2 regions of the Streptomyces sp. NPDC050287 genome follow, and region 1 is predicted to be linked to the other one. Evidence: riboswitches for the same ligand, from Rfam matches in the RefSeq annotation. Region 1 holds a riboswitch; the other holds the start of a gene.

What was found. A riboswitch is a leader RNA that binds a small molecule or an ion and turns the genes downstream of it on or off. The one in region 1 is predicted to bind cobalamin.
Region 2: linked by a shared signal. The riboswitch ahead of ACIBK3_RS00335 (cobalamin biosynthesis protein) and the one ahead of ACIBK3_RS26325 (HoxN/HupN/NixA family nickel/cobalt transporter) in region 1 are both predicted to bind cobalamin.

The regions. Positions count from the first base shown of each region.
Region 1 is NZ_JBITIY010000007.1:249,651-256,654, reverse strand. It holds gene ACIBK3_RS26340 (glycoside hydrolase family 13 protein) at 1-1,431, opposite strand, end outside; gene ACIBK3_RS26335 (LAETG motif-containing sortase-dependent surface protein) at 1,679-2,626, shown strand; gene ACIBK3_RS26330 (ArsR/SmtB family transcription factor) at 2,790-3,146, opposite strand; cobalamin riboswitch at 3,227-3,455, shown strand; gene ACIBK3_RS26325 (HoxN/HupN/NixA family nickel/cobalt transporter) at 3,483-4,616, shown strand; gene ACIBK3_RS26320 (peptidoglycan-binding protein) at 4,836-5,156, shown strand; gene ACIBK3_RS26315 (nucleoside hydrolase) at 5,196-6,158, opposite strand; partial or broken gene ACIBK3_RS26310 (His/Gly/Thr/Pro-type tRNA ligase C-terminal domain-containing protein) at 6,210-6,413, opposite strand; gene ACIBK3_RS26305 (hypothetical protein) at 6,626-7,004, shown strand, end outside.
Region 2 is NZ_JBITIY010000001.1:61,706-68,709, forward strand. It holds gene ACIBK3_RS00315 (class II aldolase/adducin family protein) at 1-744, opposite strand, end outside; gene ACIBK3_RS00320 (lysozyme) at 942-1,691, shown strand; gene ACIBK3_RS00325 (anion permease) at 1,855-3,126, shown strand; gene ACIBK3_RS00330 (hypothetical protein) at 3,139-3,360, shown strand; cobalamin riboswitch at 3,495-3,637, shown strand; gene ACIBK3_RS00335 (cobalamin biosynthesis protein) at 3,737-4,678, shown strand; gene ACIBK3_RS00340 (cobyric acid synthase) at 4,675-6,183, shown strand; gene cobN (cobaltochelatase subunit CobN) at 6,180-7,004, shown strand, end outside.

The sequences.
Region 1 (7,004 bases):
GGCCCCGTCCTGCGCCTCGACGGCGTACCGCGCGAAGCTCTCCGGCTGCGGCAGCCAGGCGCCGGCCGCCCCGAAGCCGTACGACGGTCCCGTCGTCGTCCACGGCAGCGGTACCCGGCATCCGTCGCGGCCCTTGCGGACGCGGCCCGTCTGTTCCCAGATCGGGTCCTGCAGCACCTCGACGGGCAGGTCGGCCACCTCGGGCAGGCCGAGTTCCTCGCCCTGGTAGACGTACGAGGATCCGGGCAGCGCCAGCATCAGCAGCGTGGCCGCCCGGGCCCGCCGCAGGCCCGCCGTCTCGTCGATCGCGGGGGCGTGACCGCCGGACAGGAGCCAGGCGTTGGAGTCGGTGCCGGGCGGGAGCATCAGGCGGGAGGCGTGGCGGACGACGTCGTGGTTGGACAGGACCCAGGTGGCGGAGGCGCCGGCCGTCCGGGCGGTGGCCAGGGAGTCGGTGATGACCTCGCGGAGGGCGTCCGCGTCCCAATCCGCCTGGAGGTATTCGAAGTTGAAGGCCTGGCCGAGTTCGTCCGGGCGGGCGTACAGCGCGCGGCGGGCACCGGGGACCCAGGCCTCGGCGACGGCCATGCGGGGCGGACGGTAGGCGTCGAGGATCTTGCGCCAGTCGCGGTAGATCTCATGGACCTCGTCGCGGTCGTAGAAGGGGTGGGTGCCGGGCGGGAAGCCGGGGAGCGCGTCCTCCGCGCTGAGTTCGGGGGCGCCGAGGTCCCGGAGGGGTTCGCTGAGGTCCTTGGCCAGGGCGTGGGCGACGTCGACGCGGAAGCCGTCGACACCCCGGTCGGACCAGAAGCGCAGGGTGGTGCGGAAGTCGGCGCGGACCTCCTCGTTGGCCCAGTCGAGGTCGGGCTGCTGGGGGGCGAACAGGTGGAGGTACCACTGCCCGTCCGGGACCCGCTGCCAGGCGCTGCCGCCGAAGACGGACTGCCAGTCGGTGGGCGGGAGTTCGCCGTGCGCGCCCCGGCCGTCGCGGAAGACGTACCGGTCGCGGGCCGGGGAGCCGGGGCCGGCGGCCAGGGCCTCCTGGAACCAGGCATGCTGGTGGGAGGTGTGGTTGGGGACCAGGTCGACGATCACCTTCAGGCCCAGGCGGTGGGCCTCGGCGGCCATCACCTCGAAGTCGTCGAGGGTGCCCAGGCGCGGGTCGACGTCCCGGTAGTCGGCGACGTCGTAGCCGCCGTCGGCGAGTTCGGAGGGGTAGAAGGGGCTGAGCCACAGGGCGTCGACACCGAGGGCGGCGAGGTGATTCAGCCGCCGGGTGACGCCCTTCAGGTCCCCGAGGCCGTCGCCGTCGGCGTCGGCGAAGCTGCGGGGGTAGATCTGGTACACGACGGCCTGCCGCCACCAGTTGGGGTCCTTGGAGGAGAGGTCGGGGGAGGAGGGGTCGGGTCGGTGGGGAACGGGGTCGGTCACGCGGTCTCCCTCGGGGCGGCGTCGGACAGCACTCAGGTACCTGTCCCCATTGTCGGGAAAGCGAACTCGAACGCTGTCCGGAGCACTTCATTCCTTGTGTGGCGGAATTGTGTTGACGGCTCGAAGTGCCTCTGAATTGCCGCAGGTTGACAGCTTGCGAAGGGCGATCCACGATGTGCGAACACCCGTGACTCATGTGACCAATGAGTCAAGTGTTTCTCAGTTCTCTTACCCCGATGGGATCCGCATGTCCATAGCCAGACGTGTCACCGCGCGCCGCCTGCTGGGGACGGGGGCCGCGGCGCTCGTCCTCTGCGCCGCCTCCGCGACCACCGCTTCCAGCGCCTGGGCGACCGGCACTCCCGGTGGCGACGGCTGGAAGTCCGGCGGCGCCTACAAGCCCGGCACCGGCCCGGGCACGGAGACCGGAACCGACCGCTGCCAGTTCTCCCTGGACGGCACCGGCTTCTTCGACTCGGTCAAGGTCGACGACCAGACGCTGAAGCCCACCGACGACGGCAAGGTCCACATCAAGGTCCGCACCGCCGGTGACGCCACCACCTGCACCGCCTCCCTCGCCTCGTACCTCGCCCACGGCTCCACCTTCAACACCTCCGGCGAGCAGGTCTTCGTCGACTTCGACACGGTGACCGTGAAGCCGGGTCAGACCGAGTCCCTCGACATCGCGGTGCCGGACGCGGGCTGCTTCGCGCAGGTCGACCTCTACCGGGGCGCGGTCAAGTTCGACGGCAGGCTCGACGCCAAGGACGGTTTCGTCCACGGCGACGTGCCCATCGGCCCGGACCGTCCGGTCATCAAGGACAAGCTGATCGCGGGCTGGAACGGCGGTACGAAGGACTGCGCGACGACCCCGCCGCCGCAGACGCCGTCCACCCCGGCGCCGACCCCGTCGACTCCCGAGTCCACGGAGCCGTCCAAGCCGGCCGAGGAGACGACGCCGCCGGCCACCGAGGCCCCGACTCCGACTCCGCCGGCCTCGACGGACACCCCGACCCCGTCGGCCTCCGAGTCCACCACCGCCCCGGCCACCGTGCCGAACGGCGGCGGCGACGACCTCGCGGAGACCGGCGCCAACAGCGCCACGGGCCCGATCGCGATCGGCGCGGCGGTGCTGCTGGCGGGCGGCGCGGGCATGGTCGTGCTGACGCGACGCCGGAAGGCGACGCGCTCGTAGCCACACGGTGGTAGCCACGAGCCCGTAGTCATGCGGTCGTAGTCGCGCGCCCGTAGTCATGCGGCGACAGGCGCACGCGGTCGGTACGCGGTGGTGGTCGAGAGGTCGTAGCCGGGCTCGCCTCTCGACCACCACCGCGTCGCGTTGCGTTGCGGAAGGCGTCTCAGCCGTCCGCCGCGCAGTGCTTGAGCAGCGCGGCGATGTCCGCGTCCACCACCCGGTAGCGCACGATCCGGCCCTCCTTCTCGCCCTCCACGACCCCGGCCGCCCGCAGCAGCCTGAGCGCCTGCGACACCGCCGGGTCGTTCATCCCGGTCGCGATCGCCAGGTCGGACACGGCCAGGGGCCCCGTCCGGTGCAACGCCAGCAGCAGCGCCAGCCGCTTCGGGTCGGCGAGCAGCGAGAATCGGTCGGACCAGGCACGGACATGGCCGGGTTCACCGATCGCGGCGATGGCGTCGCACACCCGGTGCCCGTCTATGGTGCGGCGGTCCGCTCGGTCCGCCGGAACGAGATGCATGGCGCCATCCTCGCAGGCGGGATTCTGTGATCTTCGATACCTGCCCAGATATGCAGCTATGCAGGAAACCCCTTACGCCCCTACGGTGGACCCGCCGTGGTGCTCGGGAAGTCGGTGGGAAACCGACGCGGCCCTCGCCACTGTGATCGGGGAGTTCGAGCACCGCCGTCCCGCCAGGGACAGCCACTGGCCGCCGCGAGGGGGCCGGGAAGGCAGGGGCGCGAACGTACGACCCTCCCCCACTCTCGGCTTCGCTCGAGTGGGAGGTACCCCCAAGCCAGGAGACCGGCCACGGCATCTCACGAGTTGATCCACGAGGTGCTGGAGCGTGACCGAATGACCCTGCCCGACCCTGCCCGGACGTCCGTCCCCGCCCCGGCGTCCGTCCCCGCCCCGGCGTCCTTCAAGTGGCGCCGGGAGGACACCCTCAGGACCGCGGGCCTGATGGCGGTGATCCTCGCCCTGCACGTCGTCGCCTTCGGAATCCTGTTCCTCCTCGTCGTCCCCGCCCACTACGAGGTCGGCAACAAGGCCTTCGGCATCGGACTCGGCATCACCGCCTACACCCTCGGTATGCGGCACGCCTTCGACGCCGACCACATCGCCGCGATCGACAACACCACCCGCAAGCTGATGGCCGACGGCAAGCGCCCGGTGTCGGTGGGCTTCTGGTTCGCCCTCGGCCACTCCAGCGTGGTGGTGGTCCTCGCCCTGCTGATCGCGGGCGGCACCCAGCTCGCCGGCAAGGTCATGAACGAGGACTCCGGCACCCACCAGGTGCTCGGCTTCCTCGGTACGACGATCTCCGGCGCGTTCCTCTACCTCATCGCCGCCCTCAATCTGGTCGCCCTGCTGGGCATCCTGAAGGTGTTCAAGGCGATGCGGGCGGGGTCGTACGACGAGCGGGAGCTCGAACAGCACCTGGACTCCCGCGGGTTCATGAACCGCGTCCTCGGCCGCCTCACCAGGTCCATCAGCCGCCCCGGCCAGATGTACCCGCTGGGCTTCCTGTTCGGCCTCGGCTTCGACACGGCCACCGAGGTCACGCTGATGGTGATGGCGGGCTCGGGCGCGGCGGCCGGCCTGCCCTGGTACGCGATCCTCTCCCTGCCCCTCCTCTTCGCCGCCGGCATGAGCCTGTTCGACACCCTCGACGGCACATTCATGAACTTCGCCTACCAGTGGGCGTTCTCCAACCCGGTCCGCAAGGTCTTCTACAACCTCACGATCACCGGCCTGTCCATCGCCGTCGCCTTCTTCATCGGCACCATCGAGCTGGTCGGCGTCCTCCACGACAAACTCGCCCTCGGTGACGCGGTCACCACCTGGATCGCCGACATCAACCTCGACAGCGTCGGCTACGTCATCGTCGGCCTGTTCGTGGTGGTGTGGGCGGCGGCCATCACGTACTGGCGCCTGGCGAAGGTGGAACAGCGGTGGACGATACGCCCGGCCGCCGACACACGCTGACGCCGACGGCAGCGGTCCGGAGGCTTCGCTGGTCGCACCCGCATCTCAAGATGCAGCAGGACAGACCCGAGTGCACGATGAGGAAAGTGCACTCTCTGGAGGTGATTGAGAATGCGACGAGCATTCGCCACCGCAGCAGCCGTGCTTCTCCCCCTCGGCCTTGCAGGAGGCCCGGCCGTGGCGGCACCACAAAGCACTCCATCGTCTGCGACCGCCACAGTGACCAGCACCCAGTCCGCCTACAACCCGGAACTCCCAGCGATCCGAGGGCCGCAGGACGTATGCGGCATCACCAAGCACCGGCCGCCACTTCAGCGCGGATCGTCCGGGTCAGCCGTCCGGCAAGCGCAGTGCTATCTGAATCAGGCCATAGACGCCGGCCTGCGCGAGACCGGGTTCTTCGGCCGGGCCACTCGTCGCGCGACGATAGCCTTCCAGCAGTGCGCCCGAATCTTCGACGACGGACGCGGCCGCATCGGGTCCCAGACCTGGTCGTTCCTCACGCTCTGGGCCAACTCCCCTGGCCGCCCCTTCTGCTGACCGCTCCGGGGCTCCGGGGCTGACTTCCCCGTCGGAGGGTCAGACACCCTCCACCGCCGTCAGCCACAGCTTCACGTAGCGCTCCACGTCGACGCCCAACGCCACGTCGAGCAAGGGCTGTTCGCGGGTTCCCTCGTGGATCTCGGACTCGCCGGGGACGGGGCGCCGGTCGACGACAGTCTGGCCCCGGGCGGCGCCCGGGGCCAGACTCACCTCCACAGGCAGGAGTTCGGTGGTGATGCCCTCCGGGTCGACGACGGCGCACACCGCGCCCGCGTCGCCGAGGCCGCCCATGGGGGTGGGGTCCCCTGAGGTGGCGGGGTCGCGGTGGGCGAGGAGTTCGCCGGCCATGCGGAGGCTGGGTTCCGTACTGGCGCGCAGGCGTTGGACGTCGGCGGCCGGGACGAGGACCCGCTGGAAGACATCGAGCCCGTACATGGTGATCGGTACCCCCGCCGTGAGCAGGATCGCCGCCGCCTCCGGGTCGTGCCAGACGTTGAACTCCGCGACCGGCGTGGCGTTTCCGGTCGCCACCGCGCCGCCCATGAACACGATCCGCTCGATGTTCCGCACCACCTCGGGATGCGTGCGCAGGAGCAGGGCGATGTTCGTCAGGGGCGCGGTGGGGATGAGGGTGACCGGGCGCGGGGAGGCGAGGATCTCGCGGCGCAGCAGCGTCACCGCGTCCACGTCGACCGGCCGGCGGGTCGGCGCGGGCAGCCCCAGGTCGCCCATCCCGTCCTGCCCGTGCACGTGCCGTGCCGTGCGGACCGGCTCGATCAGCGGGCGTTCGGCGCCCCGGGCGACCGGGATGTCACCGGCGCCGGCCTGCTCCAGCACGGTCAGGGTGTTGCGGACCACCCCGTCCACATCGGTGTTCCCGGCCACGCAGGTCACCGCGCGCAGGTCGAGCGCGGGGTGCCGTACGGCGAACAGCAGGGCCAGGGCGTCGTCGACACCGGTGTCGCAGTCGATGATCACCGGGATGGGCTGACCGGTCACGGCAGGGTTCCTCTCCGAGGGCAACGGGTTCCGAGAGTCGTGCAACCGACCTTACGCAGCGGCCCACAGTTCGGCGCCGCGATCACCGGCGCGGGCTGCGATCCGGTCCAGCAACTCCCCTACGGGTACGGCCCCGGGACGCCGCCCGTCCCGCAGCCGTACGGCCACCGGACCGGCGTCCGCCTCCCGCTGCCCGACCACCGCCTGGTACGGCACGAGCCGCGCCGCGCGGATCCTGGCCCCGAGGGTGCCGTCACTTCACGGCCGAGGCGGCGGTGGTCGTACACCGCGTCGGCCGGCGGATGCCGAGGTGCGGGCGACGGGTTTGCGCGCGGTGGGAGCGGCGGACGCCGTCGGCGGGGACACGGCCTCACCCGGACGGCTCCGCTCGCTGGTGGAGGGACAGGGGCGGTGGTGCCGTAGGAGGGCGTACTCGATCTTGGATGTCGCCCAAGGAGGCACCCCCGATGAATCCAGCCCCGGCCCGTGTCCTCCGTGTCTGCGTTCTCACCTTGGGTGGTCTGCTCGTCACCGCCGCCTGTTCCGTGCTCAGTACGCCGCCCACCGCCGAGAAGCCCGACTACGCTCCGGCGACCACCCCGCCCGGGACCTCCGCCCCGTCGCCCGCCGCCCTCACCCAGGCGCAGGCGCAGGCCGCGCTGGTCACGGAGGCCGACCTCGGGGAACCCTGGACGCCGACGCAGGGAACCGCGATCTGGCACGACGGGCTGCTGAAGGCGACGACCGAGCTGCCCGACTGCCGGCGGCTGCTGGACACCCTGTACGCCGAGGAACCTTTCGGGGCTGACGCCCGCCCCCGGGCCGTGATCAGCCTCGACGACGTCT
Region 2 (7,004 bases), on a different contig from region 1:
CTGCCCGTACCCCCGCAACCGCTCCCCCGCCTCCGCGAGCTGTGCCTCGGTCAGGAGTGTCGGTGACAGTCCCGGTACCGAGGAGGCGGTCAGCCACAGGCGGCACATCCACTCCAGCTGGGCCGTGCGGTCGTAGGCCTGGTCGAGGGTGGTGCCGTAGGTGAGGGTGCCGTGGTTCTGGAGGAGGCAGCCGGAGCGGTCGGCCAGGGCGTGGAGCATGTTCTCGGCCAACTCGTCGGTGCCGTACGTGGCATACGAGGCAACTCGGACGGGCCCGCCGAGCGCGCCGGCCATGTAGTGGATCACGGGGAGCTCGGGTACGAGGGTCGAGACGGCCGTGGCGTGCACGGCGTGGGTATGGACGACGGCACCGGCGTCGGTGGTGCGGTAGACCGCGAGATGCATGGGCAGTTCACTGGTCGGGGTCAGGGTGCCGAGCACCTGACGGCCGTCGAGGTCCACGCCGGTGATGTCCGTCGGGGTGAGCCGGTCGTAGGGCACGCCCGACGGTGTGACCAGTACGGTGCCCCCGACGCGCACCGAGACGTTGCCGGAGGTGCCGACGACCAGCCCCTCGGACACCGTGCGGCGGGCCGTCGCGACGAGCGTCTCCCAGGCGTGCGCCTCCTCGGGGCGCACGCCCCTCCCCCGCGGCTCCCGCACCACGTCTTCCGCGCCCTCTCGCGCACCTAGCACGCCCCGCGCATCCCACTGTTCCCGCTGTTCCCGCTGTTCCTCGGTCATGCGGCGATCCTTCCAGGACCGGCGTCAACTCAGCGCGAGGCGGGGGCACTTTAGGCCGGAATCCACTACTCCGAAAGGTCGCATACAGGCATATACAGCCTTCTTCGATCACTTGGCCGGAGATCGCCGACAATCCGATGATCTTCCAGTAATCTCGCGGAGATTTGTCGTGCACGTAGCCATTTCCGGGGGGACACATGGCCCGTGATCGCACATCGTTCCACTGTCGCCACCGCGTCGTCGCGGTGTCCGTGGCGGCGCTCACCGCAGGGGGGATCACACTCGCCGAGACGCCCGCCTCGGCGGCGGGCCTGCCGAAGGGGCACGACGTCTCTTCCCACCAGAAGAACGTCGACTGGCAGCAGAGCAAGGCCAGGGGAGCCAGGTTCGTCTACGTCAAGGCGACCGAGTCGCACACGTACCGCAGCCCGTATTTCGGTCAGCAGTACAACGGGGCGCGCAGCGCGGGCATCATCCGCGGGGCGTACCACTTCGCGCTCCCGGACAAGTCGTCGGGCAGAACGCAGGCGGCGTACTTCGTGCGCAACGGCGGCGCCTGGACCGCCGACGGCTGGACGCTGCCGCCCGCCCTGGACATCGAGTACAACCCGTACGACAAGAAGCACAAGTGCTACGGCTTGAGCAAGCCGAAGATGGTCAGCTGGATCAAGTCGTTCAGTGACGAGACGAAGCGCCTCACCGGCCGCCGCCCGGTGATCTACACCACCGCCCACTGGTGGAACACCTGCACCGGAGGCAGTCGCGCATTCGCCGCCAATCACGCGCTGTGGGTGGCCCGTTACAACGCGGCGGACGCGGGGGCGCTGCCCGGGGGGTGGTCGTTCTGGACGATCTGGCAGTACGACAACGGCGGCGGTCTGCCGGGTGACCAGAATCTCTTCAACGGGTCCCTCAGCCGGCTGAGGGCGTTCGCCAGAGGCGTATAGCCAAGGGGCGCCAGGGTCGCACGGGGCCACGGGGACCGGGCTGGGTTCGGCGGTGCGGAAATCAGCATCGCCGGACACCGTGCGGCCTGCTTCAGTTCATCTTCCGTTCATCCAGGTTACCTACGTTCGTCCGGCCAATGACCTCGAACGATTGCCTGGGTAAATGGAAAACTTCTCGCTGATCCTCGCGATCGTGGTGGTAACCGCGCTTGCGTTCGATTTCACGAACGGTTTCCACGACACCGCCAACGCGATGGCCACGACCATCTCGACCGGTGCGCTCAAGCCCAAGGTCGCGGTGGCCATGTCCGCCGTGCTGAACCTTGTGGGTGCCTTCCTCTCCGTGGAGGTCGCCAACACGATCTCCAAAGGTCTCGTCGACGAGACCGGCATACGTCCCGAGGTCATCTTCGCCGCCCTGGTCGGCGCGATCCTCTGGAACCTCGTGACCTGGCTGGTGGGCCTGCCCTCCAGTTCCTCGCACGCCCTGATGGGCGGTCTGATCGGGGCCACCATCGCCTCCGCCGGTATGAGCGCGGTCCATGGTGACGTGCTGGTCACCAAGGTCCTGCTCCCCGCGATCGCGGCACCGGTCGTCGCGGGCGTCGCCGCGATGCTCGCCACCCGCCTGTCCTACACGCTCGGCAAGAAGGCCGACGGCAAGGCGGCGGAGAAGGGCTACCGCGCGGGTCAGATCGCCTCGGCCGGCCTGGTCTCGCTCGCCCACGGCACGAACGACGCCCAGAAGACGATGGGCATCATCACCCTCGCCCTGGTCGCCGGCGGCGTCGTCGCCCCCGACTCCGACCCGCCCACCTGGGTCATCCTCTCCGCGGGTCTCGCCATCGCGCTCGGCACCTACCTCGGCGGCTGGCGCATCATCCGCACCATGGGCAAGGGCCTGACGGACCTTCAGCCGCAGCAGGGCTTCGCCGCCCAGACCAGCGCGGCCACGGTCATCCTGGCCTCCTCCCACCTCGGCTTCTCCCTCTCCACCACGCACTCCGTCTCCGGTTCGGTGATGGGCGCGGGCCTCGGCCGCAAGGGCGGGGTCGTGCGCTGGTCGACTGCCACCCGGATGTTCGTGGCGTGGGGTCTGACCCTGCCGGCCGCGGCCCTGGTCGGCGCGCTCGCCGAGTACGTGACCGGCATCGGGGACGTCGGCACCGCCCTGGTCGCCGTCTTCCTGATCGCCTCCAGCGCGGCCATCTGGAAGCTCTCCCGCCGGGAGGTCGTCGACCACACCAACGTCGTCACCGAGCCCGACGCCCGCGAGACCGCGGAGCCGGCCGGTGTGGTGACCGCCGCGATCGCCGCGGTCACCCCGCCCCCGGCGGGGTCCGTCGCCGAGGACCTCACGGCCACCATCCCGGCGCCCGCCGGAGCCGTCACCACCGCCGACCCCGCGGCCCCGCCGGCCGCGACCACCGTCTAAGGAAGCAACAGGATGAAGATCGACTGGGCGGCACTCGGCTCCGTCTTCGGCGTCAGCCTCGTGGTCACCGTGGCACTCGTGGCCCTGTTCACCCTCGGCATCATGGGCCTGTCCCGCCGGGAGCGGGCCGCGGCCCAGGGCGGCTCCGCCGCCCTCGCGGTCACCGGCGCCTACGCGTGCTTCGCCGCGTGCGCGGCGGCGGTGGCGTACGGGATCTCACTGATCGTCGCCTGACCTGCGGCACCCGGACAACGCGTGGGGTGCGGGACGGATCGCCGTCCCGCACCCCACGTGCGTTGTGACGGTTGTGACCGCTCGCGTGTGGGCCTCAGCACACTCTCCCTTCGCAGGTCAACGGCAAGTTGACGGCCCTTCCAACCCCGTGGTGGACTGCCGGGGCCATGTACGGCGGCAGGAGAGGAAGCCGGTGAGAATCCGGCGCGGTCCCGCCACTGTCACCGGGGTAGAAAGCCCCGGGAGCCAGGAACTCTCACCGCCGGTCTCGTCGAACCAGGGCGTGGACACCCTGAGTGAGGACATATCGCCATGCTCGGCTGCCGTTCGAGGTTGATCAGCTCCTCCCTGTCTGTGACAGCGGTCGGCTGAGTCCATGCGTGCCGATCGCGTTTTCGCGTACGGCGCCGTCGCCGGCCTCCTCGGTGACCTGCTCCTCGGCGATCCCCGCCGTGGACATCCGGTCGCCGTGTTCGGACGTGCCGCGGGTGCCGTGGAGCGGGTGCTGTGGCGTGACCACCGGGGGTGGGGCGCGCTGTACGCCGTTGTGTGCGCCGGTGGGGTCACGGCGCTCGGAGCTTTGACCGCTCGTTCCGTACGTACCTCCCCTGCCGCTTCCGTCGCGCTGACCGGCGCCGCCACCTGGGCCGTCGTCGGCGGGACTTCACTCGCGCGGGAGGCCAGGGCCATCGGGCGCGCGCTGGAGGCGGGGGACGTCGAGGGGGCGCGGGCGCGGCTGCCGCATCTGTGCGGGCGGGATCCGCAGGCGCTGGACGCCGACGGGATCGCGCGGGCCGTCGTGGAGTCCGTCGCCGAGAACACCTCCGACGCGGTGGTCGGGGCGCTGGTGTGGGGGGCCTTGGGCGGTGTGCCCGGGCTGCTCGGGTTCCGGGCCGTCAACACCCTGGACGCCATGGTCGGGCACAGGTCGCACAGGTACCGGCGGTTCGGGTGGGCCTCGGCACGGACGGACGACCTGGTGGGGTGGCCGGGGGCACGGCTGACCGCCGTACTGGCCATGCTGGCGGGTCCGAATCCGCGGGGAGCCGTACGCGCCTGGCGGACCGATGCCGGGAAGCATCCGAGTCCCAACGCCGGGCCTGTGGAGGCGTCGTTCGCCGGGGCGCTCGGGGTGCGGCTCGGCGGGACCCTGTCCTATGCGGGGCGGGTCGAGCATCGGCCCGTGCTCAACGGAGAGGGGCGTGCCGTGGTCGCGCACGACATCGAGCGGGCCGTGCGGCTGTCCCGGCACGTCGGTCTGCTGGCTCTCGGCGTCAGTGTCGCCGGGCGGTTTCTCACCAGGGGGCGTATCCGATGAGTGGTGGTCTTCTGGTCGCCGGTACCACCTCCGACGCCGGCAAGAGTGTCGTCACCGCGGGGATCTGCCGGTGGCTGGTGCGGCAGGGGGTGAAGGTCGCGCCCTTCAAGGCGCAGAACATGTCCCTCAATTCGTTCGTGACGAGGGAAGGGGCCGAGATCGGGCGGGCCCAGGCCATGCAGGCGCAGGCCTGCCGCATCGAGCCGACCGCGCTGATGAACCCCGTGCTGCTCAAGCCGGGCGGTGAGCAGAGCAGTCAGGTCGTGCTGCTCGGGAAGCCGGTCGGGGAGCTCAGTGCGCGCGGCTATCACGGCGGGCGGCAGCAGAAGCTGCTGGGGACCGTGCTCGACTGTCTCGCCGAGTTGCGGGGCACGTATGACGCGGTGATCTGTGAGGGGGCCGGTTCTCCCGCCGAGATCAATCTGCGGCGGACCGACATCGTCAACATGGGCATCGCCCGGAACGCCGGGCTGCCCGTCCTGGTGGTCGGCGACATCGACCGCGGGGGCGTCTTCGCCTCCTTCTTCGGGACCGTCGCACTGCTCTCGCCCGAGGATCAGGCCCTCGTCGCCGGGTTCCTCGTCAACAAGTTCCGCGGGGACGTCTCGCTGCTCGAACCCGGGCTCGACATGCTGCACGCGCTCACCGGGCGGCACACGTACGGCGTCCTGCCCTTCCGACACGGGCTCGGGATCGATGAGGAGGACGGGCTGCGGGTCTCCCTGCGGGGCACGGTCCGGGAGTCGAACGTGGCGCCGCCCGTCGGTGAGGACGTCCTGAGGATCGCCGTCTGCGCGGTCCCCCTGATGTCCAACTTCACCGACGTGGACGCGCTGGCCGCCGAGCCGGGTGTCGTCGTGCGGTTCGTGGACCGGGCGGAGGAGCTGGCGGACGCCGACCTCGTCGTCATCCCGGGGACTCGGGGAACGGTTCGTGCGCTGGAGTGGCTGCGGGAGCGCGGGCTGGCGGAGGCCATCGAACGCAGGGTCGCCGAAGACCGGCCCGTCCTCGGCATCTGCGGTGGCTTCCAGGTCCTCGGCGAGCACATCGAGGACGAGGTCGAGAGCCGGCGGGGCCATGTCGACGGGCTCGGTGTGCTGCCCGTGCGGGTGCGGTTCGCCCGCGAGAAGACCCTGACGAGGCCGGCCGGTGAGGCCCTCGGGGAGCGGGTCGAGGGGTACGAGATCCATCACGGGGTCGCCGAGATCAGCGGTGGGGAACCCTTCCTGGACGGCTGCCGGATCGGCCAGACCTGGGGCACCCACTGGCACGGTTCGCTGGAGTCGGACGGCTTCCGGCGGGCCTTCCTGCGCGAGGTGGCCCTCGCCGCGGGCCGCCGTTTCGTACCGGCGCCCGACACCTCATTCGCCGCGCTGCGCGAGGAGCAGCTCGACCGGCTCGGCGACCTGATCGAACAGCACGCGGACACGGACGCGCTGTGGCGGCTCATCGAGTCCGGCGCGCCGCAAGGACTGCCTTTCATTCCACCGGGAGCGCCCGCATGAGCACAGTGTTGTTGTTGTCGACCGCCGACACGGACCTGCTGGCGGCCCGGGCCGCTACCGGTGCCTCGTACCGGATCGGCAATCCGACCCGGGTGGATGTCACGGAGGAGCTGCCCTCTCTCGTCGAGGGCGCGGACATCGCCGTCGTACGCCTGCTCGGCGGCAAGCGGGCCTGGGAGGACGGGCTGGCCGCCCTGAAGGCGTCGGGGATCCCCACGGTGCTGCTCGGCGGGGAGACCGTGCCCGACGCGGAGTTGATGGCCGAGTCGTCCGTGCCCGCCGGTGTGGTGGCCGAGGCGCTCAGGTACCTCGTCGAGGGCGGCCCGGAGAACCTGACCGAGCTCGCGCGGTTCCTCTCCGACACGGTGCTGCTGACGGGCGAGGGGTTCGTCGAGCCGCAGAAGATGCCCGAGTTCGGCGTGCACGGGGAGCGTCCCTTCGTCGAGGGCCGCCCCACGGTCGGCGTGCTCTTCTACCGGGCTCATGAGCTCAGCGGCAACACCGCCTTCGTGGACACGCTGTGCGACGCCGTCGAGGCGCGGGGCGCCAACGCCCTTCCCGTGTACTGCGGTTCGCTCCGCGGCGCGGACGCGCGACTCTATGAGCTTCTGTCCAGGGCAGACACCCTCGTCGCCACCGTCCTCGCCGCAGGCGGCACCCACGCCTCACAGGCGTCGGCGGGCGGGGACGAGGAGGCCTGGGACATCGGTGCGCTCGCCGACCTCGACGTCCCTGTGCTGCAAGGTCTGTGCCTGACGTCCTCGAAGAGCGCCTGGGAGGGGTCCGACGCCGCCCTCTCCCCCATGGACGCGGCGATGCAG